3 regions of the Roseateles aquae genome follow, and region 2 is predicted to be linked to each of the others. Evidence: predicted binding sites of a transcription regulator. Region 2 holds the regulator's gene; each other region holds the start of a gene.
What was found. Region 2 encodes HrcA, which represses chaperone genes, less so after heat shock. Its sites were predicted from a motif close to TTAGCACTCNNNNNNNNNGAGTGCTAA; they were not measured.

Region 1: the regulator HrcA is predicted to act here: its motif matches at 5,013-5,039, upstream of RQP53_RS15005 (co-chaperone GroES).
Region 3: the regulator HrcA is predicted to act here: its motif matches at 3,362-3,388, upstream of rpoH (RNA polymerase sigma factor RpoH).

The regions. Positions count from the first base shown of each region.
Region 1 is NZ_JAVXZY010000006.1:44,245-51,637, forward strand. It holds gene RQP53_RS14980 (DUF1415 domain-containing protein) at 1-225, shown strand, start outside; gene RQP53_RS14985 (cysteine hydrolase family protein) at 522-1,097, shown strand; gene RQP53_RS14990 (GlxA family transcriptional regulator) at 1,131-2,102, shown strand; gene gshA (glutamate--cysteine ligase) at 2,251-3,750, shown strand; gene RQP53_RS15000 (transporter) at 3,855-4,895, shown strand; gene RQP53_RS15005 (co-chaperone GroES) at 5,148-5,438, shown strand; gene groL (chaperonin GroEL) at 5,625-7,271, shown strand.
Region 2 is NZ_JAVXZY010000005.1:40,694-48,086, reverse strand. It holds gene RQP53_RS13175 (DUF2326 domain-containing protein) at 1-736, opposite strand, end outside; gene RQP53_RS13170 (ABC-three component system middle component 6) at 727-951, opposite strand; gene RQP53_RS13165 (ABC-three component system protein) at 938-1,912, opposite strand; tRNA gene RQP53_RS13160 (tRNA-Ile) at 2,266-2,342, opposite strand; gene hrcA (heat-inducible transcriptional repressor HrcA) at 2,449-3,468, opposite strand; gene RQP53_RS13150 (NAD kinase) at 3,620-4,495, shown strand; gene recN (DNA repair protein RecN) at 4,532-6,244, shown strand; gene rapZ (RNase adapter RapZ) at 6,241-7,164, shown strand; gene RQP53_RS13135 (hypothetical protein) at 7,180-7,393, opposite strand, start outside.
Region 3 is NZ_JAVXZY010000008.1:114,068-121,460, forward strand. It holds gene RQP53_RS18195 (COX15/CtaA family protein) at 1-778, shown strand, start outside; gene cyoE (heme o synthase) at 787-1,701, shown strand; gene RQP53_RS18205 (SCO family protein) at 1,703-2,314, shown strand; gene rpoH (RNA polymerase sigma factor RpoH) at 2,396-3,313, opposite strand; gene RQP53_RS18215 (chemotaxis protein CheW) at 3,521-4,027, opposite strand; gene RQP53_RS18220 (CHASE domain-containing protein) at 4,123-7,308, opposite strand.

The DNA.
Region 1 (7,393 bases), on a different contig from region 2:
GTGGCCAGCTTTCACCCGCGCTACCAGTTCGAAGGCACCGAGATCGACGACATCAGCAACTACAGCAACCGCTCGCCCTACCCGACGCTGCACCTGCTGCGCGAGTCCAGCATCGAGCGCGCCGTCGAGAGCATGAGCGATACCGATGCGATCTACGAGGCCAATATCGAGACGCTGGACAAGCTCGGCATCGAAGGCTGGAAGGCGCTGGGTCTGAAGCCCTGAAGACAGGCGGCGCTTTTCGCGTTGATTCGTGATCCGTCAAAACAAACCACGGAGACACGGAGACACAGAGGAAACACGAGCACCAGCTTCTGCACGAGCTGAATTCCTCTGTGTCTCAGTGGCTCTGTGGCCTGCGTTCGACTTGATTTCGACGCATCAGCATTGGCGCATAAAGATCGGCACGGAAATATGCCTGGGCCAGCATGTCCGGATTTGATCGAAAGCGGTCCGGCCGTAGCGCGACGCCGAGGCACCCAAGCGAGAAGATGAAGGCCTCAACACCAGGAGCCTTCCTCATGAAAACCGCACTGATCGTCATCGACGTCCAAGAGTCCTTCCGCCAACGCCCCTACTGGAACGAAGCCGACTACCCGGCCTATATCGAACGCAACAATGCGCTGATCGCCGGGGCCGAGCAGCTGGGTCTGCCCATCGTGCGCATCTTCCACAACGATGGCCCGGAAACTGCCGACAACCCCTTCGCGCTGGCCTCCGGCCATGTCCGCCAGCTGGCCGAGTTGCGCGCCTACACGCCGGCCGCCGAGTTCATCAAGCACCGCCACAGCGCGCTCTCTGGCACCGGGCTGTCGATCTGGCTGCATCAGCAGGGCATTCAGCGCCTGATCATCAGCGGCATCCGCACCGAGCAATGCTGCGAGACGACCACCCGCCACGCCAGCGATGAGGGCTGGACGGTCGACTATGTGACCGAGGCCACGCTGACCTTCGCGATGACGCACAAGAGCGGCGCCGTGCTGAGCCCGGCCGACATCAAGCTGCGCACCGAAACCATGCTGCAGGATCGCTTTGCCGACATCGTCAGCGTCGAGCAGGCGCTGCAGCGGGCCCGCCGGGCGCTGGATCAGGTCTGAAGCACCGCCAGGCCGGCAAGGCATACTGCAGCGATGTCTCAAATTGATGTGCTGATGCTGGTCGAGCCAGGCTCGCTGCTGCTTGACCTGGCCGGGCCGGCCGAGGCCTTTCGGCTCGCCAACCAAGCGCTGCAGCGGCGCGGCGAGCCGCCGGCCTTCCGGCTGCGCTTCATCGCGGCCCAGCCAGAGGCCGAGTCCTCGGTTGGCCTGCAACTGGCGGGGCTGGAGCCACTGCCCGACACGCTGCCTGCCAGCGCCTGGCTGATGCTGGTGGGCTGCCGGCACCGTCGCGCCGATGAGCCCGAGCCCGACTCGGCCCAGATCGCCGCGGCCCTGCGCACCGAGCGCTGGCTGGCTGCGCAGGGTCAGGTCTTGCTGGCCAGCGGCGGTCGGCTGCTGTCGATCTGCTCCGGCGCCCTGCTGGCCGCCCGCGCCGGGCTGATGCGGGGCCGCCGCTGCACCACCCACCACGAGCTGCTCGACGAGCTGCGCCACGCGGCACCGGAGACCGAGGTGGTCGACAACCGCGTTTTCGTCGTCGACGGCCCCGTGGCCAGCAGCGCCGGCATCACCGCCGGCATCGATCTCTGCCTGCACCTGATCGCCCAGCATTGCGGTGATGCCATCGGCGCGGCGGTGGCGCAGACCATGGTCGTCTACCTGCGCCGCAGCCCGCAGGACCCGGAACTGTCGCCGATGCTGGCACACCGCAACCATCTGCACCCCGCCCTGCACCGCGCCCAGGACGCCATCTGCGCCGACCCACGCGCCGAGTGGAGCCTGGACCGACTGGCCGCGCTGGCCCATGTGACACCGCGCCACCTGAGCCGGCTCTTTGCCAGCCACGCCGGCACCACCGCCTTGCACTATCTGCAGGCCATCCGGCTGGAGCGCGCCCGCAAGGTGCTGGCCACCGGCGCCACGCTCGGCCAGGCCGCCGAGCTGGCTGGCTTCAGCTCGGAACAGCAGCTGCGCCGTGCCCGGCGGGCCAGCCAAGCCTCGTAGCACAAAGTGGCGCCGGCCGTCCGAGTCGGGGTGCAAGCGCGTTTCACCGACATCTGTTAACTTCCGGCCCCAAACATGAATTGAGGAGACCCCTGTGAGCCATTTGCTGGAGCGGCTGAGCGCGCTGGACGGCGCACGCCTGCAGGCGATGCGCCGCGGTGTCGAGAAGGAAAGCCTGCGTGCGCTGGCCGATGGCTCGCTGGCCCTGACGCCGCATCCGAGCGCTCTGGGCTCGGCCCTGACTCACCCCTGGGTGACCACCGATTTCAGCGAATCGCAGCTGGAACTGATCACCGGCGTGCATCCCAGTGCCGAGGCCTGCGAGCTGGAACTGCATGAGATCCATCGCGCCGTGGCCCAGGCGCTGGCGCAGGCCCAGGGCAGCGGCGAGATGATGTGGGCCTCCAGCATGCCCTGCGTGCTGCCCACCGACGAGACGATCCCGCTGGGCCGCTACGGCAGCTCCAATATCGGCCGTGCCAAGAGCGTCTACCGCATGGGCCTGGGCCATCGCTATGGCCGGCGCATGCAGACCATCTCGGGCATTCACTACAACTGGTCGATGCCGGGCATCAGCAGCGACGAGTATTTCGGCCTGATCCGCAATTTCCGCCGCCATTCCTTTTTGCTGCTGGTGCTGTTTGGCGCCTCGCCGGCGCTGTGCTCCAGCTTCGTCGAGGGTCGCGAGCACCAGCTGCAAAGCCTGCAGCACAAGCTGAAGACCCAGCCCTGCGGCAGCCTCTATATGCCGCACGGCACCTCGCTGCGCATGGGCCGGCTCGGCTACCAGAGCGACGCCCAGTCCTCGCTGGCGGTCAGCTACAACCATCTGGCTGGCTATGCCGCCTCGCTGCAGGAGGCGCTCACCCGCCCCTACCCGGCTTACGAGGCGATCGGCATTCGCAATCCGGGCGGCGAGTACAACCAGCTCTCGACCACGCTGCTGCAGATCGAGAACGAGTTCTACGGCACCATTCGGCCCAAGCGCGTGATCAAGAGCGGCGAACGCCCGCTGCATGCGCTGCGCGAGCGTGGCGTCGAGTATGTCGAGGTGCGCTGCATGGACCTGGACCCCTTCGAGCCACTGGGCATCTCGGCGCGGACCATGCGCTTCCTGGATATCTTCCTGCTGCATTGCCTGCTGTCCGACAGCCCCGCCGACACCCCGGCAGAGATCGCGGCCCTGGCGCGCAACCAGCATCTGACGGCCGCACGCGGCCGCGAGCCGGGCCTGCAACTGGAGCGCGGCGACGCGACGGTGCCGCTGATGGACTGGGGTCAGGCCTTGCTGGCCGAATTCACGCCGATTGCCGAGCGCATCGACGCTGCACTCGGCGGCAGCCTCTACCGCGAGGCGCTTGAGCAGGCGCGCGCCAGCCTGGCTGCCCCGGACACCCTGCCCTCGGCCCGGGTGCTGGCGGCCATGCACGCCGCGCACGGCGATTCGCACATCGGCTTCGTGCTGCAGCGCTCTCGCGACACGCAGGCGGCATTGCTCGCCGCACCGCCAGACAGCGCGCTGCGTGAGCGTTTCGCCAATGCGGCGAGCGAATCACTGGCCGAGCAGGCACGAATCGAAGCGGCCGACACCCTGCCGTTCGAGGCCTTCAGGCAGCACTATCTGTCGCCAGCACAGCTTGGCGTCTGACGGAGTGCCAGGACGGCGTCCAAAAAGCTGGTGCTGTCATCCGCGGCAGCATTGTTGTCAGGGAGAATCCGCGCCTGCCCGAATGCCGATGCGAGATCCGCCCGATGACTGCTGCTGCGCCCCGCCCCGCCCCACCCACCAGCTACGGTGCCGATGAGCAGGGCCTGATCTGCGGCTATCGTTTCATCGACGGTGCCGCCGGTGTCGAGATCGACTGCGCCGCCTCACTGGACAGCCTGGCCAGTGCATCAGGGGGCAATGGCTTTGTCTGGCTGCACTTCAACCTCGCCCATGCCGGCGCACTGAGCTGGCTGCACCGCCACAGCGAACTCAGCGAAGACTTCTACCAGGCCTTGCGCGAGGGCTCGCGCTCGACGCGAATCAGCCGCGATGGCGCGGCGGCACTGCAGGCGGTGATCAACGACGTCACCTTCGACTTCAGCTTCGACCCGGAAGACGTGGCCACACTGTGGCTGCATCTGAGCGAACGGCTGGTCATCAGCGCCCGCCACCATCCGCTGCGCTCGGTCGACCGGCTGCGTGCGGCGGTCAAGCGCGGCGACGCGCTGCCTACGCCGGTGGCCCTGCTCGAACACCTGCTGAGTGACCAGGCCGATGAGCTGCAGCACATCGTGCGCAGTGCCAGCGACCGCATCGACGACATCGAGGACGAGATCCTGGCTCGCCGCCAGGCCAGCCACAGTGCCGAGCTGGCGCGGCTGCGCCGGCTGTCGGTGCGCCTGCAGCGGCTGCTGGCACCGGAGCCGGGCGCGCTGCTGCGCGTGATGGCCAACCCGCCTGGCTGGGTCGGCGCCGAGGACAAGGAGCGGTTGCGCCGTGTCAACGAGGAGTTCGCCGTCGTGCTGCGCGATATCGCCTCGCTGCAGGAGCGCATCAAGCTTTTGCAGGAAGAGGCCTCCGCCCAGGTGGCCGAACAGAACAACCGCAGCCTCTTCATCCTGACCATGGTCACCGTGATGGCGCTGCCCATCAATCTGGTGGCTGGCCTGCTGGGCATGAACGTCGGCGGCATTCCGCTGAACGAGCATCCACATGGCTTCTGGCTGGTGCTGCTGCTGATCCTGGGCTTCACCGGACTGCTGGCCTGGCTGGCGATGCGCCGGCTGGCGCCGCGCCGCGCCTGAGGTGCTCCCCGGTGGTCATCGCCGGGCGCAGGCAGCGCTGAGCGCCACCTCGGCACATCAGCTTTTTGCCTGTTGCGGCTCTTGAAACGTCATCTTCCATCCCTATAATGCCTTCTGTTAGCACTCACACCAACCGAGTGCTAACAGCCCGCCACAGCCCCTGGCCGGCGGGCTCAAGCATGTGAAAAGGTGTTGCTCACCTTGACGCAGCACCGATGAATGGCTCAACACCAAGACTCTTTAGGAGATGTGATGAAACTGCGTCCTCTGCACGATCGCGTGATCGTTAAGCGCCTGGAACAAGAAACCAAGACCGCTTCGGGCATCGTCATCCCCGACGCCGCCGCCGAAAAGCCTGATCAGGGCGAAGTGCTGGCCGTGGGTCCTGGCAAGCGCAATGACAAGGGCGACTTCATTGCCCTGAACGTGGCCGTGGGCGACCGCGTGCTGTTCGGCAAGTACTCGGGCCAGACCGTCAAGGTTGATGGTGATGAATTGCTCGTGATGCGCGAAGAAGACCTCTTCGCCGTGGTCGCGAAGTAAAGCTACTGCGCGGCACGCTGGCTGCGTTGGGCGGTGCTCGGGATCCTCACGACCGCGATGGTCGTTCCGGTCCCTGCGCTCCGGCCGCCTTGCCAGCGCACCGCTCGCTACGCTTTCCTTCGCAACCACTGAGCGTTGCAGGTACAGCGTGGCAAGCCCATATCTACTGAATTTGGAGAATTGAACATGGCAGCAAAAGACGTGATCTTCGGTGGCGAAGCCCGTGCTCGCATGGTTGAAGGCGTGAACATCCTGGCCAATGCGGTCAAGGTGACCCTGGGCCCCAAGGGCCGCAATGTGGTGCTCGAGCGCTCTTTCGGCGCCCCCACCGTGACCAAGGACGGTGTGTCCGTGGCCAAGGAAATCGAGCTGAAGGACAAGCTGCAGAACATGGGCGCGCAGATGGTCAAGGAAGTGGCTTCCAAGACCAGCGACAACGCCGGTGACGGCACCACCACCGCCACCGTGCTGGCCCAGGCCATCGTGCGCGAAGGCATGAAGTACGTGGCCGCCGGCATGAACCCGATGGACCTGAAGCGCGGCATCGACAAGGCTGTGCAAGCCCTGGTCGCCGAGCTGAAGAAGGCCTCCAAGGCCACCACCACCTCGAAGGAAATCGCTCAAGTCGGCACCATCTCGGCCAATAGCGATGCCGACGTCGGCCAGATCATCGCCTCGGCGATGGACAAGGTGGGCAAGGAAGGCGTGATCACCGTTGAAGACGGCAAGAGCCTGAACAACGAGCTGGACGTTGTCGAAGGCATGCAGTTCGACCGCGGCTATCTGTCGCCCTACTTCATCAACAACCCCGAGAAGCAAGCCGCGCTGCTGGACAACCCGTTTGTCCTGCTGTTCGACAAGAAGATCTCGAACATCCGCGACCTGCTGCCCACGCTGGAGCAAGTGGCCAAGGCTGGCCGTCCGCTGCTGATCATCGCTGAAGAAGTCGAAGGCGAAGCACTGGCGACCCTGGTGGTCAACACCATCCGCGGCATCCTGAAGGTCGTCGCCGTCAAGGCCCCTGGCTTCGGCGACCGCCGCAAGGCCATGCTGGAAGACATCGCCATCCTGACCGGCGGCAAGGTCATCGCCGAAGAAGTCGGCCTGACCCTGGAGAAGGTCACGCTGGCCGATCTGGGCCAGGCCAAGCGCGTCGAAGTGGGCAAGGAAAACACCACCATCATCGATGGCGCCGGTGCTGCTGCCGACATCGAAGCCCGCGTCAAGCAAGTGCGCATTCAGATCGAAGAAGCGACCAGCGACTACGACCGTGAGAAGCTGCAAGAGCGCGTGGCCAAGCTGGCCGGCGGTGTTGCCGTGATCAAGGTCGGCGCTGCCACCGAAGTCGAAATGAAGGAAAAGAAGGCACGCGTGGAAGACGCGCTGCACGCCACCCGCGCTGCCGTTGAAGAAGGCATCGTGGCTGGTGGTGGCGTGGCCCTGCTGCGCGCCAAGCAAGCTGCTGGCGAGATCAAGGGCGACAACGCCGATCAAGACGCCGGCATCAAGCTGGTGCTGAAGGCCATCGAAGCCCCGCTGCGCGAGATCGTTTACAACGCCGGTGGCGAAGCCTCCGTCGTCGTCAACGCGGTGCTGGCCGGTTCGGGCAACTACGGCTTCAATGCGGCCAACGACACCTACGGCGACATGATCGAAATGGGCATCCTGGACCCGACCAAGGTGACCCGCACCGCGCTGCAAAACGCTGCTTCGGTCGCTTCGCTGATGCTGACGACCGAGTGCATGGTCGCCGAAACGCCGAAGGAAGAAGCTGCCGGCGGCGGCATGCCTGGCGGCATGGGCGGCATGGGCGGCATGGGCATGGACATGTAATGTCAGCCTGAGCTCAGGGGCCTCAAGCCCCGCTCAAGTCAAAAAGGGCCGCTGCAAAGCGGCCCTTTTTGCTTTCTGCAGCTGATGGTTGTCGATTGATAATGCAGCCACCAGACCCAACT
Region 2 (7,393 bases):
TGAAATTTGCTCGATGAGCATTCAAACGTTCTATGTCGTTCTGAAGCAACGCAAGCGAAGCCTCATAAGCAGAACGAGTTTGCTTGCTTTCTAGTCGCGCCTTGAAACTTGCTTCCGCTCGGATGCTCGCAAGCAAGTTTTGCTTCGCATCGCCATTGTCGAAATTGCAACCCAGCAGGAACAGGTAGAGAGTTTCGTACTCGTCATCCCTAGTAAAGCTATTCAGCGTCTTCAGTGTGTTGCTAACACTAAGATCTTTATATCGAATATTATGAGAGGTGATTTGACCAAAGGTAGGCTTTTTGCCGAAATGACCAGGAAAAAGCTGATTGGTCAGATACTCCTCGAACGCCTGTTCTGTAAGCTGCTGCCCATTAATTCGACGAATGTGCTTACTACGGGACAAGAAATTTCGTTCAATGATGGTCTCGACAGCAAATTGGTCAGCAAGATCTGACGTCAAAGTCAAAGAGACAAGGACCTCATTGTTTATGAGAAAGTCCTTAACCACCGGATCCTCATTTTTCTTCGTCTCAGGATCGGTATAAATCCCCTTCGCACTAGCTCCTAGGCAAAAATCAATCAGCATTAGCACCGTAGTCTTACCTACGTTGTTGCCGGTGGCCTCCGCGTCGTCAGTCGGGGTCTCGTCAACGATAAGATTTAAGCCCGCATGGAACTTAATATGACGAATGAGCCCGCCCTTCCCTTCAATGCGCAACGACTTTAGGAACATAGCTCTATATTCCCGCTTTGATCATGCACGACGGTTGCCAAAAACAACCAATCAAGCGCCAAGACAAAAATGGCAATCGGCATATCACGCAACTCTCGCGTGGCAAGATACAAATCCATAAACCCCATCGATTTGCCGCCAGATAGCGCCTGAATAATATATGCCCCATTGAAATAGAGGCTATTTTCGGGATGAACGTCCTTAGGCAGAAGCATGGGCTGTCACCTTTGGGGGCCTCTTGAAGATCCGGCACTTCATGAATGCATCCACCGCCAAGATCCGAATGCACAGCTCCAGTTCTTCCTCGGAAATCGCGACGTAGTTGGCACTCTTCTTTGCGGCATCCATTACTGCCTCAATGATGCTGAAGAAGAGGTCATCATCCGCTTCCCCATCCTTTTTCAGCTTAAGGTATGTAGAGTGAAAGGCGCTCAGCACTGACGTGCTCCGGTTTCTACCCGCTGCATCAAAGCTTGCGTAAATCGCATCAATTCGCGGCTGATAGACCGCGTAAGTTTCAACCAATTCAGCTGCAACAACCAAGTTATTGAAGACGAGTTTGTCATCAATTGAAAATGGAATTGGTGAGCCGCTTTGAGCTTGTGGACTAAGATCCTCTGCGCAAAGAATATTTATTAGCGCAGCAATATTTGTTTCAGACGGTGGCTCAACCTCGCTGAGAGGCAATTCCTCATGCAAGAACGAGTAGATTTGCTGCAGCTTACTTGGCGCAGAGTGCAACAAGATAGCCGTAATACTTTTTAGGTCGATGATGTCGTCAACGGGCGAAAAGTTCAGCCCATGCGGATTGTTAAAGACCTTCTTCCTCAAATCGCTCCCATCCTTAGATATCGAAACAAATTTGAAACGATAACCTTTTAGCCCAGTAAGCTTTGCGTGCGAGAGCGCTGTTTGAACCTTGTCGAAGGCGGCAGTTGAAGAGACTTGAAGAACAGTTTTTCCTGTCTTATCAATCAGATCTATACCGGCCGAATTCTGTTGCGTCGCATTCATATTGGTCAGCGAGTAGCCGAACAACAGATTGAGAAAGCGTGCGTAGAAATCCTCACAGTGCACGTGAACATCCAAGATGTTGACGCTCCCTCGCAATTCGACCTCAGTCGCAAGGACAGCTAGCTTTCTCGTACAAAGATCGAAATAGGCCTTACTCTGCATAACTCACCTCCCCTCCCTTTCTACCCTTCTGCACTTACTCGTGCTTTCCGCACTCATAGCAAGTCGTTTAGCGCTGAAGATGCGCAGCCAAGCAGAGGCCGAACCGAGTAGGCCCGGACTGCCGCCGTCGCTCTTCACGCGCCGAGCATATGCTGACGCGGCCGACTGGTGTTTAACAGTGGGCAATGTACTAACGCGGTTGGGTTGGCGCTTCCGGCGGGCAACTTTTGCGCCTGCAATGTGGCGTAGCCCAAGGCGCCGCCAAGCGCAGGACTCTTGGCTACACGGTGGCTACATGAGTCACTCGGCCGTCGCCCAGGTTGGGAAAAACAGTCGTAAGTCCTTGATTTAATTGGTAGGCCGTACAGGACTTGAACCTGTGACCAAAGGATTATGAGTCCTCTGCTCTAACCAACTGAGCTAACGGCCCCCGTGTCCGGCGCCAGGGCGGCGCCGACAGTGAAGCCCGGCGGGGAGCCGGGAGCGCGGATTGTATAGGGCTGGAGCGCGTGCCTTGAACAGCAGCGCCGACTTGCTTACTTCTGGCTCAGCGCGTTGCTGACCATGCGCGAGGTGATGTCGACGATCTGGATCATCCGTTCGTAGGCCATGCGGGTGGGGCCGATCACGCCCAGGGTGCCGACGATCTGGCCGTCGACCTCATAGGGCGCGGAGACGATGGACAGTTCCTCGAAGGGCACGACCTGGCTTTCGCCGCCGATATAGATGCGCACGCCTTCGGCACGGCTGGAGACGTCGAGCAGGCGCATCAGCTGGGTCTTTTGCTCGAACATCTCGAACAGGCGGCGCAGGCTGCCCATATCGTTGTTGAAGTCCTGCACCGTCAGCAGATTGCGCTCGCCGGAGATGACGACGCGCTCTTCTTCCTGCTCCATCGCCTCGGTGCCGGCCTGCACGGCGGCGCTCATCAGCACGCCGATCTCGCCGCGCAGCGCATCAACCTCGCTCTTGAGCCGCTCGCGCACCGCCTCCAGGCTGAGGCCGGCGTAATGGGCATTGAGGCGGTTGCTGGCCTCGGCGAGCTCGGCCTGGTTCAGGTCTTGAGCGGTGAAGATGACCCGGTTCTGCACATCGCCATCGGGCGAGACCAGGATCACCAGCACCCGGCGTTCGCCCAGGCGCAGGAATTCGATGTGGTGAAAGACGCTGGGCTTGCGCGGCGCGGTGACCACGCCAACAAAGTTCGACAGATTCGACAGCAGATGGGCCGCGCTGGCGATCACGCGCTGCGGCTGGTCGGGCTGCAGCTGGGTTTCGATCGGCCGGGGGTCCACGCCCAGCAGGCCGGGCTGTGCCGTCAGCATGGTGTCCACGAACAAGCGGTAGCCGCGCGCGGTGGGGATGCGGCCGGCGCTGGTGTGCGGGCTGGCAATCAGGCCCAGCTCCTCCAGATCGGCCATCACATTGCGAATCGTGGCCGGCGACAGCTCCAGGCCCGAGGCCTTGGACAGCGTGCGCGAACCCACGGGCTGGCCGTCCGCGATATAGCGTTCGACCAGGGTTTTCAGCAGTGATTTGGATCGCTCGTCGAGCATGTTGGGGATTGTAAGGACATGCAGCCGGTGGCATTGGGTCCAGCGGCGCGCTTTGAGGGCAAGCCCTAGTCAGGACGAGGCCTTTCACCGCTCTTTCACGGCCCCGCCCAGCGCCGCCAAAGCTTCATAGTGCTGTGGTGTAATTCTTCGCATGGCCAAGCGTTTCCGACATGTAGCGATCGTGGGCAAGCATCAGGCCAGGGGCATACGCCCGGTGCTTGAAGAAATAGCCGAATTTGTGACCGGGCAAGGCCTGGACGTGTCGCTTGAGCGCGAGACGGCCGAGAGCACCGGCATCAGCGCCTACGACACCCTCAGCCACGACGAGATGGGCGGCGCCTGCGATCTGGCCATCGTCGTCGGTGGCGACGGCACCATGCTGGGATTTGCCCGCGAGATTGCGCGCCATGGCACGCCGCTGGTGGGCATCAACCAGGGCCGGCTGGGTTTCATCACCGACATCTCCATCGAACGCTTCCGCGAGGCGCTGGCGCCCATCCTGGCCGGCGACTACGAGATGGAGCACCGCGCGATGCTGGAAGGCGCGGTCTGGCGCGACGAGCGGGTGATCTTCGAAGGCCTGGCGCTCAACGATGTGGTGGTCAGCCGCGGCGCTACCGCCGGCATGGTGGAGCTGAAGGTCGACGTCGGCGATGAGTTCGTCGCCAATCTGCGCGCCGATGGCGTCATCGTCGCCTCGCCCACCGGCTCGACTGCCTATGCGCTGTCGGCCGGCGGGCCCATCCTGCACCCCAGCATCGCCGGCTGGCTGCTGGTGCCGATTGCCTCGCACACGCTGTCCAACCGGCCCATCGTGCTGCCGGACCTGGGCGAGGTGCGCATGGAGATCGTCGCCGGCCGCGATGCCAGTGTGAACTTCGATATGCAAAGCCTGGCCAGCCTGCTGCACGGCGACCGCATCACCGTGCGTCGCTCGGCGCACAAGGTCTGCTTTCTGCATCCCACCGGCTGGAGCTATTACGCCACGCTGCGGCGCAAGCTGCGCTGGTACGAGGGCGTGTCCTGAGCGCCCGGCCACTAAAAAGACTGTGTTGAGGCCCCTATGCTGAGGCGACTGAGCCTGCGAGATTTCGTCATCGTGCCCGAGCTGGAGCTGGACTTCAGCGGCGGCTTTGCCGTGCTGACCGGCGAGACCGGCGCCGGCAAATCGATCCTGATCGACGCGCTGCAACTGGCGCTGGGCAGCCGCGGCGATGCCGGCGTGGTGCGCGAACAGGCCGCCCGCGCCGAGATCTGCGCCGAGTTCGACCGCCCCGAGGCACTGCGCCCCTGGCTGGACGAAGCCGGCTTCGACGCCGAGGCCGACACCCTGCTCTTGCGCCGCGTGATCGACGCCCAGGGCAAGAGCCGCGCCTGGATCAATGGCGGCGCCGCCACGGTGGCGCAGCTGCGCGAACTGGCCGACAGCCTGCTGGACATCCACGGCCAGCATGCCTGGCAAGGCCTGACCCGCCCGGCCGCCGTGCGCGCGCTGCTGGACAGTTATGCCGAGCTGGACACTGCGCCACTGGCCCGCACTCACGCCGCCTGGAAGCAGGCCAGCGAGGCCCTGGCCGGCGCCCAGCAACGCCAGGGCGAACTGGCCCGCGAGCGTGAGCGCCTGGCCTGGCAGCTGGGTGAGATCGAGCGCCTGGCGCCCGGCGCCGATGAATGGGAAGAGCTGAGCAGCGAGCACCAGCGCCTCTCGCATGCGCAATCGCTGATGGATGGCGCGCGCAGCGCCGTCGAGCTGCTCAGCGAGGGCGAGGCCAATGCCGAAGACCTGACCCAGCGCGCCATCGAGGGCCTGCAGGCGGTGCTGGACTACGACCCGCGGCTGCAGCAGGCGGTCGACGCGCTGCTCGGCGCCCAGGCCCAGCTGCAGGACGCCGCCCACACGCTGGGCGCCTATCTGCATGGCGAGGACATGGACCCGCAGCGCCTGCAGCAGCTGGACGAACGGCTGTCAGCCTGGATGGCGTTGGCGCGGCGCTACCGCCGTCAGGCCGCCGAACTGCCGGCCCTGCATCAGGAATGGAAGAACGAGCTGGCCGCGCTGGATGCCGCCAGCGATCTGGCCGCACTCGAAGCCGCGCTGCAGCAGGCGGCCCGTGCCTATGAGCGCGAGGCCAAGCGCGTGAGCAGCGTGCGTGCCGAGGCCGCGCCGCGCCTGGCATCGGCCGTGACCCAGGCGATGCAGCAGCTGGGCATGGCCGGCGGCAGCTTCGAGATCGCGCTGTTGGCGCAGGAGCAGCCACAGAGCTTTGGCATGGAGTCGGCCGAGTTCCTGGTCGCCGGCCATGCGGGCAGCACGCCGCGCCCACTGGCCAAGGTGGCCTCGGGCGGCGAGCTGTCGCGGATTGCGCTGGCGATTGCCGTCACCACCTGCCAGCAGCAGCTGGGCAGCGCCAGCGCCGGGGTCGGCACGTTGATCTTTGACGAAATCGATGCCGGCGTCGGCGGCGCCGTGGCCGAAACCGTGGGCCGGCTGATGAAGCAGCTGGGCCGCGAGCGCCAGGTGCTGGCCGTGACCCACCTGCCCCAGGTGGCCGCCTGCGCCGATCAGCATTACGTCGTGGCCAAGGCGCTGCGCGATGGCGTCACCTGCAGCGATGTGCAGCCAGTGGCCGGCGAGGCCCGCGTGGCCGAGATCGCGCGCATGCTGGGCGGCGAACGCCTCTCGTCCACCAGCCTGGCCCACGCCCAAGAGATGCTGGAGTTGTCTGCCCATACCGTGCCCGGCGCCAAGCCCGGCAGCAAGAAAGCCAAGTCATGAACGCGAGCAAAAAGGCCAAAGCCGAGAAGAGCGATGTGGTGCTGGTCACCGGCGTGTCCGGCGGCGGCAAATCGATTGCCATGCATGCACTGGAAGATGCCGGCTTCTTCTGCGTGGACAACCTACCGCCCGAACTGCTGCCCGAGTTCCTGGCGCTGGAAAAGCAGCGCGGCCAGCGCCGGGTGGCGATTGCCGTCGATGTGCGCAGCGCCGGCTCGCTGCCGCATCTGCTGCCGCTGATCAAGCAGATGCGCGCCGATGGCGTGGCGCTGCGCTCGATCTTTCTGGACGCCAACACCGAGACGCTGATGCGCCGCTTCTCGGAAACGCGCCGCCCGCACCCACTGCGCCAGCACCCGGCCACGCCGGTGGGCGAAAACGCCAGCAGCAGCGGCGAAGACGAACACCGTGCCCTGCTCGACGCCATCCATCTGGAGCGCGAGCTCTTGGCGGCGCTGCGCGTGGAGTCCACCGTGATCGACACCAGCCAGCTGCGCCCGGCCCAGCTGCGCGCCTGGGTGCGCGATCTGGTCGTCGTCTCCGGCGAGTCGCTGACCCTGGTGTTCGAGTCCTTTGCCTTCAAGCACGGCGTGCCCAGCGATGCCGATTTCGTCTTCGACGTGCGAGTGCTGCCCAACCCCTATTACGACCGCGAGCTGCGCCCGCAGACCGGCCGCGACGAGCCGGTGGCCAAGTTCCTCGAAGCCCAGCCCGAGGTGCGCCTGATGCTCAGCCAGATCAGCGCCTTCATCGCGCAGTGGCTGCCGAACTTCTCAGCCGATCAGCGCAGCTATTTGACGGTGGCGATTGGTTGCACCGGCGGCCAGCACCGCTCGGTCTATCTGGTCGAAACGCTGAGCAAGCAGTTCGCCTACCACGGCCAGGTGCTCAAGCGGCACCGCGAGCTGGACGCGAAGTAAGCGGGTTCAGTGGATTCAGGCCGGCTGTTCCTCGTCGGCCGCCAGCAGCACCAGTGCCACCACCGAGGTGATCGGGCACAGCACCACCAGGCCAAAGGTCCAGGGCACGACCGCACGGCCGGAACGCTGCAGCGCCAGCGCCAGAAATGTCCAGTGGGCAATCAGCGCAATGCTCAAGCCCAGCGCGTACATGACGATGCGTGCGGTGTCGCCATCCTCGGCGGAACCG
Region 3 (7,393 bases), on a different contig from region 2:
TCGCGCTCGCGTCGCTGAGCAGATAGGGCACGCGGCGCCTTCGCCGTGGTGGTCGGTGCTGACCCTGGTCTGGGTCTGCGTTCAAGGCGCTTTTGGCGCGCTGACGGTCACGATGAAGCTGTTTCCTCTGATCGTCAGCCTGCATCTGCTGCTGGCCTTCGGCCTGCTGATGTTGCTGGCCTGGCAGGCCGAGGCCTACCGCTCAAGGACGTCGCCGCCGCTCTTGCAGTGGCCGGCCAGCCTTCGCCGTGGCGCCTGGCTGCTGCTGGCGCTCAGCCTGGGTCAGGCAGCGCTGGGCGCTTGGGTGAGCACCAATTACGCGGTGCTTGCCTGTGCCGAGTTTCCGCTCTGCCAGGGTCAGTGGTGGCCGGCGACCGATTTCGATCACGGCTTTGCCCTCTGGCGCGAACTGGGCCGCGGCCATGATGGCCAATGGCTGTCGCATGCGGCGTTGACGGCAATTCATCTGACTCACCGCGTCGGTGCGCTGCTCGTCTTCACGGCGTTGATCGCCTACGCCGTCTTGCTGCGCCGGCAGGGCGGCGAGGCGGGCCGCCGCTGGGCCACGCGCCTGCTATTGGTGGCGCTGTGGCAGTTCCTCAGCGGCCTGTCTAATGTGGTGCTGGGCTGGCCCATGATTGCCGCGCTGGCGCATACCGGGGGCGCTGCCGCCTTGCTGCTGATGCTCAGCTTCATGCTGGCCCGGCTGCAGCGGCACGACTCGTCCGAACTTTCTTTTCCGCCGCCGCAGGGCTTGAGCCCCGGCGCTGTATCCTGAGCGACCCCATGGCCTCGACGACACCCCCTCAAGCGGCCAGCGCCTCGCGCTGGCAGCAGTTCTATCAACTGACCAAGCCTCGGGTCGTGCATCTGATCGTGTTCTGTGCCGTCATCGGCATGGCGCTGGCCATCCCGGGCTGGCCCGCCGCCCGCGAATGGGGCGTGATCCTCGCGGCCACGGCCGGCATCTGGCTGGTGGCGGGCGCCGCGGCTGCCTTCAACTGCCTGATCGAGCAGCAGATCGATTCGAAGATGAAGCGCACCTCCTGGCGGGCCACGGCCAAGGGCGAGCTGAGCCGGGCGCAGACGCTGAGCTTCTCGGCGCTGCTCTGCGGCGTCGGCATGGCGCTGCTCTATGTCTGGGTCAATCCGCTGACGATGTGGCTGACCTTCGCCACCTTCGTCGGCTACGCCATCATCTACACCGTCATCCTGAAGCCGATGACACCACAGAACATCGTCATCGGCGGTGCCTCTGGCGCCATGCCGCCGGTGCTCGGCTGGGCGGCGCTGCGCGGCGAGGTCGGCCCCGAGGCGCTGATGATGTGCCTGATCATCTTCCTCTGGACACCGCCGCATTTCTGGGCGCTGGCGCTGTACCGCACCGAAGACTATGCCCGCGCCGGTCTGCCGATGCTGCCGGTGACGCATGGCTCCGACTTCACCCGGCTGCAGGTTTTTCTCTACACCTGGATTTTGCTGGCAGCCACGCTGCTGCCCTTCCTGACCGGCATGAGCGGCCGGGTCTATCTGATCAGTGCGCTGATCCTGGGTCTGGGCTTCTGTGCCTATGCCTGGCAGCTCTGGCGCGACTACTCGGACCAGCTGGCGCGCAAGACCTTCCGTTTCTCCATCCTGCACCTGTCCCTGCTGTTCGCGGCCTTGCTGCTGGATCATTACCTGCTGCCCTGGACGCAATGAGATGAGCACAAGACGCAACTTCCTGCTGGCGCCTGCACTGGCCACGCTGCTCAGTGGCTGTGACAAGCTGGGTCTGGGCGAGTCGGCCAAGCCGGCCTACAAAGGCGTGGACCTGAGCGGCGCAAGCTATGCCAGCACGCTGAACCTGCCTGATATCGATGGCAAGCCGCGCAGCCTGGGTGACTTCAAAGGCAAGATCGTCGTGGTGTTCTTTGGCTACACCCAATGCCCGGACGTGTGCCCGACGACGATGGCGGAGCTGGCCCAGGTCAAGAAGGCCTTGGGCGCCGATGGCGAACGGGTGCAGGGGCTGTTTGTCACCATCGATCCCGAGCGTGACACGGCCGAGTTGCTGAGGGCCTATCTGGCCAGTTTCGATCCCAGCTTCGTGGCCCTGCGTGGCAGTGCCGAGCAGCTGAAGGAGGCCGCGCGCGAGTTCAAGGTCTATTACGCCAAGGTGCCGGGCAAGACCGAAGACAGCTACACCATGGACCACACGGCGGCGAGCTTTGTCTTCGACGCGCAAGGCCGGGTGCGGCTGTTCGAGCGCTATGGTGCTGGTGCACAGGCGCTGATGGACGATATCAAGCTGCTGTTGGCTGAAAAGGCCTGAGCGCCAGGCTGCTGCATCGCCTGAAACCCAGTGAAAAACGGCCCCGCGGGGCCGTTTCGTGTTGCAGGCGGGGTACGCGCCTCAGGCGGTCTCGACCAGTGCCTTTTTCATCTTCTTCATCGCGGCCACCTCGATCTGGCGGATGCGCTCGGCGGAGACACCGTATTCGGCGGCCAGCTCATGCAGCGTCATGCCGCCCGAGCTGTCGTCGTTCACCTTGAGCCAGCGCTCTTCGACGATGCGACGGCTGCGCTCGTCGAGCACCGCCAGTGCACGGGTGATGCCGTCGCCAGACATCGCATCGCGGCTGCGCGCCTCGATCACGCGGGTGGGTTCCTGGCTGTCGTCGGCCAGATAGGCGATGGGCGCAAAGCTTTCGCCGTCGTCATCGGTCTGCGGCTCCAGGGCGACATCGCCGCCGGACAGCCGGGTTTCCATCTCCAGCACTTCCTCGCGCTTCACATTGAGCTCGCGGGCGACGTGGTCGACCTCGGCGGCGCTCAGCGTATTGCGGTGGGTCTGGCCCTCGGCGGCATCTTCCTTTAGGCTGTGCTTCATCGAGCGCAGATTGAAGAACAGCTTGCGCTGCGCTTTGGTGGTGGCGACCTTGACCATGCGCCAGTTGCGCAGGATGTATTCGTGAATCTCGGCCTTGATCCAGTGCATGGCATAGGACACCAGACGCACGCCCTGGTCAGGGTCGTAGCGCTTGACGGCCTTCATCAGACCGACATTGCCTTCCTGGATCAGGTCGCCCTGCGGCAGGCCGTAGCCAAGGTATTGGCGTGAGATCGAGACCACCAGGCGCAGATGCGAGAGCACCAGCCGGCCGGCGGATTCGAGATCGCCGTTCTCGCGCAGGCGACGGGCGAAGCTTTGTTCTTCGTCGGGCGTCAGCATCGGCAGACGGTTGACGGCAGAGATGTACGCATCCAGATTGCCCAGCGAGGGCAGCATGGCCCAGGGATCGCGTACGGTCAGGGCGGTTGGCGTGGACATGGCGTGTTTCTCGTGTAGAGCGAGGCTGCGAGCCTCAACACGGCAATATTAGCACTCTCTTTGAATGAGTGCTAACAGTCAGCAGGCTGAAAAAATCGCCAAGGCTGGCGGAGCTCTCGGCGAGTGCAGTCACTAACTTGCCGATGTGGGGCAAGGACGAAAGCTGGGTGCCGCAAGCGCGAAATCGGGCTTGCCAGGCCTGGACGATCAGTCGATCAGGCCGAAATCGGGGCTGCCGACCATGCCTTCGATGTCCAGCAGGATGAGCATCCGTTCGTTGACCTTGCCCAGGCCGGTGACGAAGCGGGTATCGATCGAAGCGCTGATCTCCGGCGGCTCCTTGATCGTGCCAGGGGCCATTTCCAGCACATCGGAGACCGAGTCGACGACGATGCCGACAACACGGCCGCAGACGTTCAGCACGACAACGACGGTGAAGCTGGTGTATTCGGCCGTGCAGCCCAGGCGCAGGCGCAGATCCACGATGGGCACGATGACGCCGCGCAGATTGACGACACCCTTGACGAAGGGCGGCGCATGGGCGATGCGGGTGGGCGCCTCGTAGGAGCGGATTTCCTGCACTTTCAGGATGTCGATGCCGTATTCCTCGGCGCCTATTCTGAAGGTCAGGAACTGCTGCGAGTCGTTCTTGGCGGCGCTGGTGGTGACCAGGGCGCCGGCGTTGGAGCTTGGGGCCAGTTCAGTCGAAGTCATCGCGGTCGAATCGTTATGAAGCCATGGCGGATGGGGCTATTGTGCACAGTCCAGACCGAAGTCAAGCGTTGATCTGGCCGCTGTCAGGCCGTTTTTCATTGCGGGTGGGCTGGCAGCAACTCATCCAGCAGGTGCAAGAGTTCACGCAGTTCGACCGGCTTGGTCAGGTAGTGCTGGGCACCGGCCGCCAGGCAGGCCTCGATCTGCTCGGCCACCGCATTGGCTGACACCATGATGATGGGCATGCTGGCGCCGGCGGCGCGCAGTTCGCGCAGCAGGCTGAGGCCATCGCCATCCGGCAGTTGCAGATCGAGCAGCACCAGGTCCGGCTGCGCTTCCAGGATGCGTTCCAGGCCGCTTTGCATGTCGACGCAGAGTTCCATCTGCAGATCGCTGCGCTGGCTGAGCATGCCGCGCATCACTTCGGCATTGGTGGCGTTGTCTTCAACATAGATCAGCCGGCGCTTCTGCAGCGCTGCTACGGGTAGCGGCGCCGGCGGCGCGGCCGGCCGCTGGCCCGGCTCCGGTGCCTCGGCCAGCGGCAGACGCAGCACAAAGCTGGAACCCTGGCCGAATTCGCTTTCGGCGCTCAGGCTGCCGCCCATGGCTTCGGCCAGCCGCTTGCTGATCACCAGGCCGATGCCGGTGCCTTCGATCTCGCTGTGCTCGCGGCCCAGGCGGTTGAAGGGCTGGAACAGCTGGGCCAGCTGCTCGGGGCTCATGCCCATGCCGGTGTCGGTGACGGTGAGCTCCAGCATGCCGTTCTCATCGAGCCGGCTACCTAGCTCAACGCGGCCATCTTCCAGGTTGTACTTGATCGCATTGCTGAGCAGATTGATCAGCACCTGCTTGACGCGCGTTGGATCGCCGCGCATCCACAGGCCCTGCGGCGCCAGCACCCGCGCAAAGCTGATGCCGCGAACGGCAGCATCGCTCTCGACCAGGGCCTGCACCTCGTCCAGCATCGTTGGCACATGCAAGGGCTGCAACTCCAGGCGCAGGTCGCCGGATTCGATGCGCGACAGGTCCAGTGTGTCGTTGATCATGTCCAGCAGATGCCAGCCGGCCAGCTGGATCTGCGCGGCCCAGCCCTCTTGCCGCTGGCTCAGCGGCGGCTCGCGGTCGAGCTCCAGCAGCTGGGCAAAGCCCAGCATCGCGTTCAGCGGCGTGCGCAGCTCATGGCTCATCCGCGAGAGGAACTCGTTTTTGGCCTGGCTGGCGGCCTCGGCATGTTCGCGGGCCTGTTCCAGCTCCTGGAGCTTGAGCCGCTCGGCGATATCTTCGACCACGCCGACCAGGTTGTAGACCTGGCCCTGGGCATCACGCAGCACCGTCACCAGCGCCCGGGCACGGACGATCTGGCCATGGCGGCCGATATAGCGCTTGAGGCGCTGGTACATCGGGATTTCGCCGCTGATCAAGGCGGCCATCAAGCGCTCGTCCTCGGCGCGGTCGTCCGGATGGGTCAGATCCAGCATGCGCTGCTTGAGCAGCGTGTCGGCGTCATAGCCGAGCAGGCGGCAGAAATAGGGGTTGGCGCCGAGCGCGTGGTCCTGCAGATCGGTGAAGACGACGCCGATGGGGGCGTTGTCCAGCACATTGCGCAGGCGCTGTTCACGGTCCTTTAGGGCCAGCGAGGCCTGCTCGCGCTGCTCGACTTCGCTCTTGAGCTGGGCCGTGCGCTCGGCCACCAGCGTGGCGATGCGCTGCGCGCGGCCGGTGATGATCAGCAGCAATGCCCCCAGCAGGGCAGTGCTGGCCAGGCCGACGAGCGCAAAGGGCAGGCTGTTGCCGGCCTGGCCCTGCAGGCCGCCGCTGGCCGGGTAGACGTCGATCTGCCATTGCCGGGCGCCGACGCTGATCATCTTGCTCTTCACCGGCATCGCGTCGGGCAGGCTCTCGCAACCGCGGTTGCCCGCCAGCCGGCGTTGGGCGGCCTGCGGATCGTTGTCGATCAGGCACAGACGCAGATGGCCGGGCAGGCTGTTGGCCTGGGCGCGCAGCAGTTGCTCGGGGCGGATGGCGGCAAAGGCTACGCCTTGCAGCGCCGCCAGCCGCTCGTCGCGATTGACCGGCTCGCCACGGTAGACGGCCTGGAACAGCAGCACGGCCATGGCGTCGGGGCCTTCGCCCGCCAAGGTCAGTGCCGGCGTCGCGGCGGGCTGGCCGGTGGACTCGGCCAGGGCCAGTGCGGCCCGCGCTGCGGGGATGGAGCGCAGATTGATGCCCAGCACCGCGCCATTGCGCAGCTGCGGTTCAACCAGGCGCACGGCCAGCATGGCTTCTTCAGGCATGCTGCGATGATCACCAGGACGCTGGCGGTCGTGAGCAATAAAGCCGGGCAGGCCATCGGCCTGGGCCTGCTGATCAAAGCCCGGCAGTTGCTGGCGCGACACCAGTTGTGCCCAGCCCAGCGATTGCAAGGGGCCGGCCTCACCGATGCGATTGCCCAGTGCACGGCGGAAGTCCTGCCGGCCCAGCTGCGGATTGACGCTGAGCAGTGCCCGGGCCGCCTCAACATCCATCAGCGGCAGGCGCAGCGCCGCTTCAAAACTGGCGGCAGCGCGTTCGGCATCGCGCTCGAAGCTGTGACGTGCCTGCTGGTAGTTCCAGTCCAGCACCAGGCTGGTGGCATAGGCCATCATCAGTGTGGCCAGCAGCATGGGCAGGCCCACGGTCAGTCGCCGGGGCCACCAGACCTCGCGGGGCCGGGCCAGCAGGCTCAGCGCGATCGGCGCACCGATCAGCACGCCCAGGGTGTCGCCCATCCACCAGCTGGTCCAGGTCCCCAGCGCGCCTTCGGCCGGAATCGTGCCGGCCAGGCGCAGCGCCGTCACGGCGATGCTGGGGCTGATCAGGCAGGCCAGCCCGGCACCGAACAGATAGAAGCGGCCCAGGTCTCGCGGCTCACTGAGCAAGAGTGGGCGGCTGACATGGCGGCGGACCAGATTGGTGCCCACCCAGGACTGCGCCGTGGCGCCCAGCGCAATGGCCAACGGCGTCAACCAGGCGGTCTGACCGCGTTCGTGGCTGAGCAGCAGATTGATGGTCAGCGAGCCCAGGAATACCGCCGGCGCGGCGCGGCGGCCCCAGCACAGCATGCCGGTCAGCGCCAGGCCGGCGGCCGGGAACAGCGGCGCGGCGTAGTCGGGCGGAATGCTCAGCCGCAGCGACAGCCAGCCGAGCAGGGTGTAGCCCAGATAGAGGAAGGTCAGCCGCGCTGCCCAGCGACGCCGGCTGGCCGGTCTGGCCTGAGAGAGCGGCAGTGCGGTGGGATGCACTGCATGTGCGTCATCCGCCACGGCGGCGGGTGTGGGTGCGTGAGTCGCGGGCATGGGCGCCAAAGGGCCGCACAAGTCCCGTTCG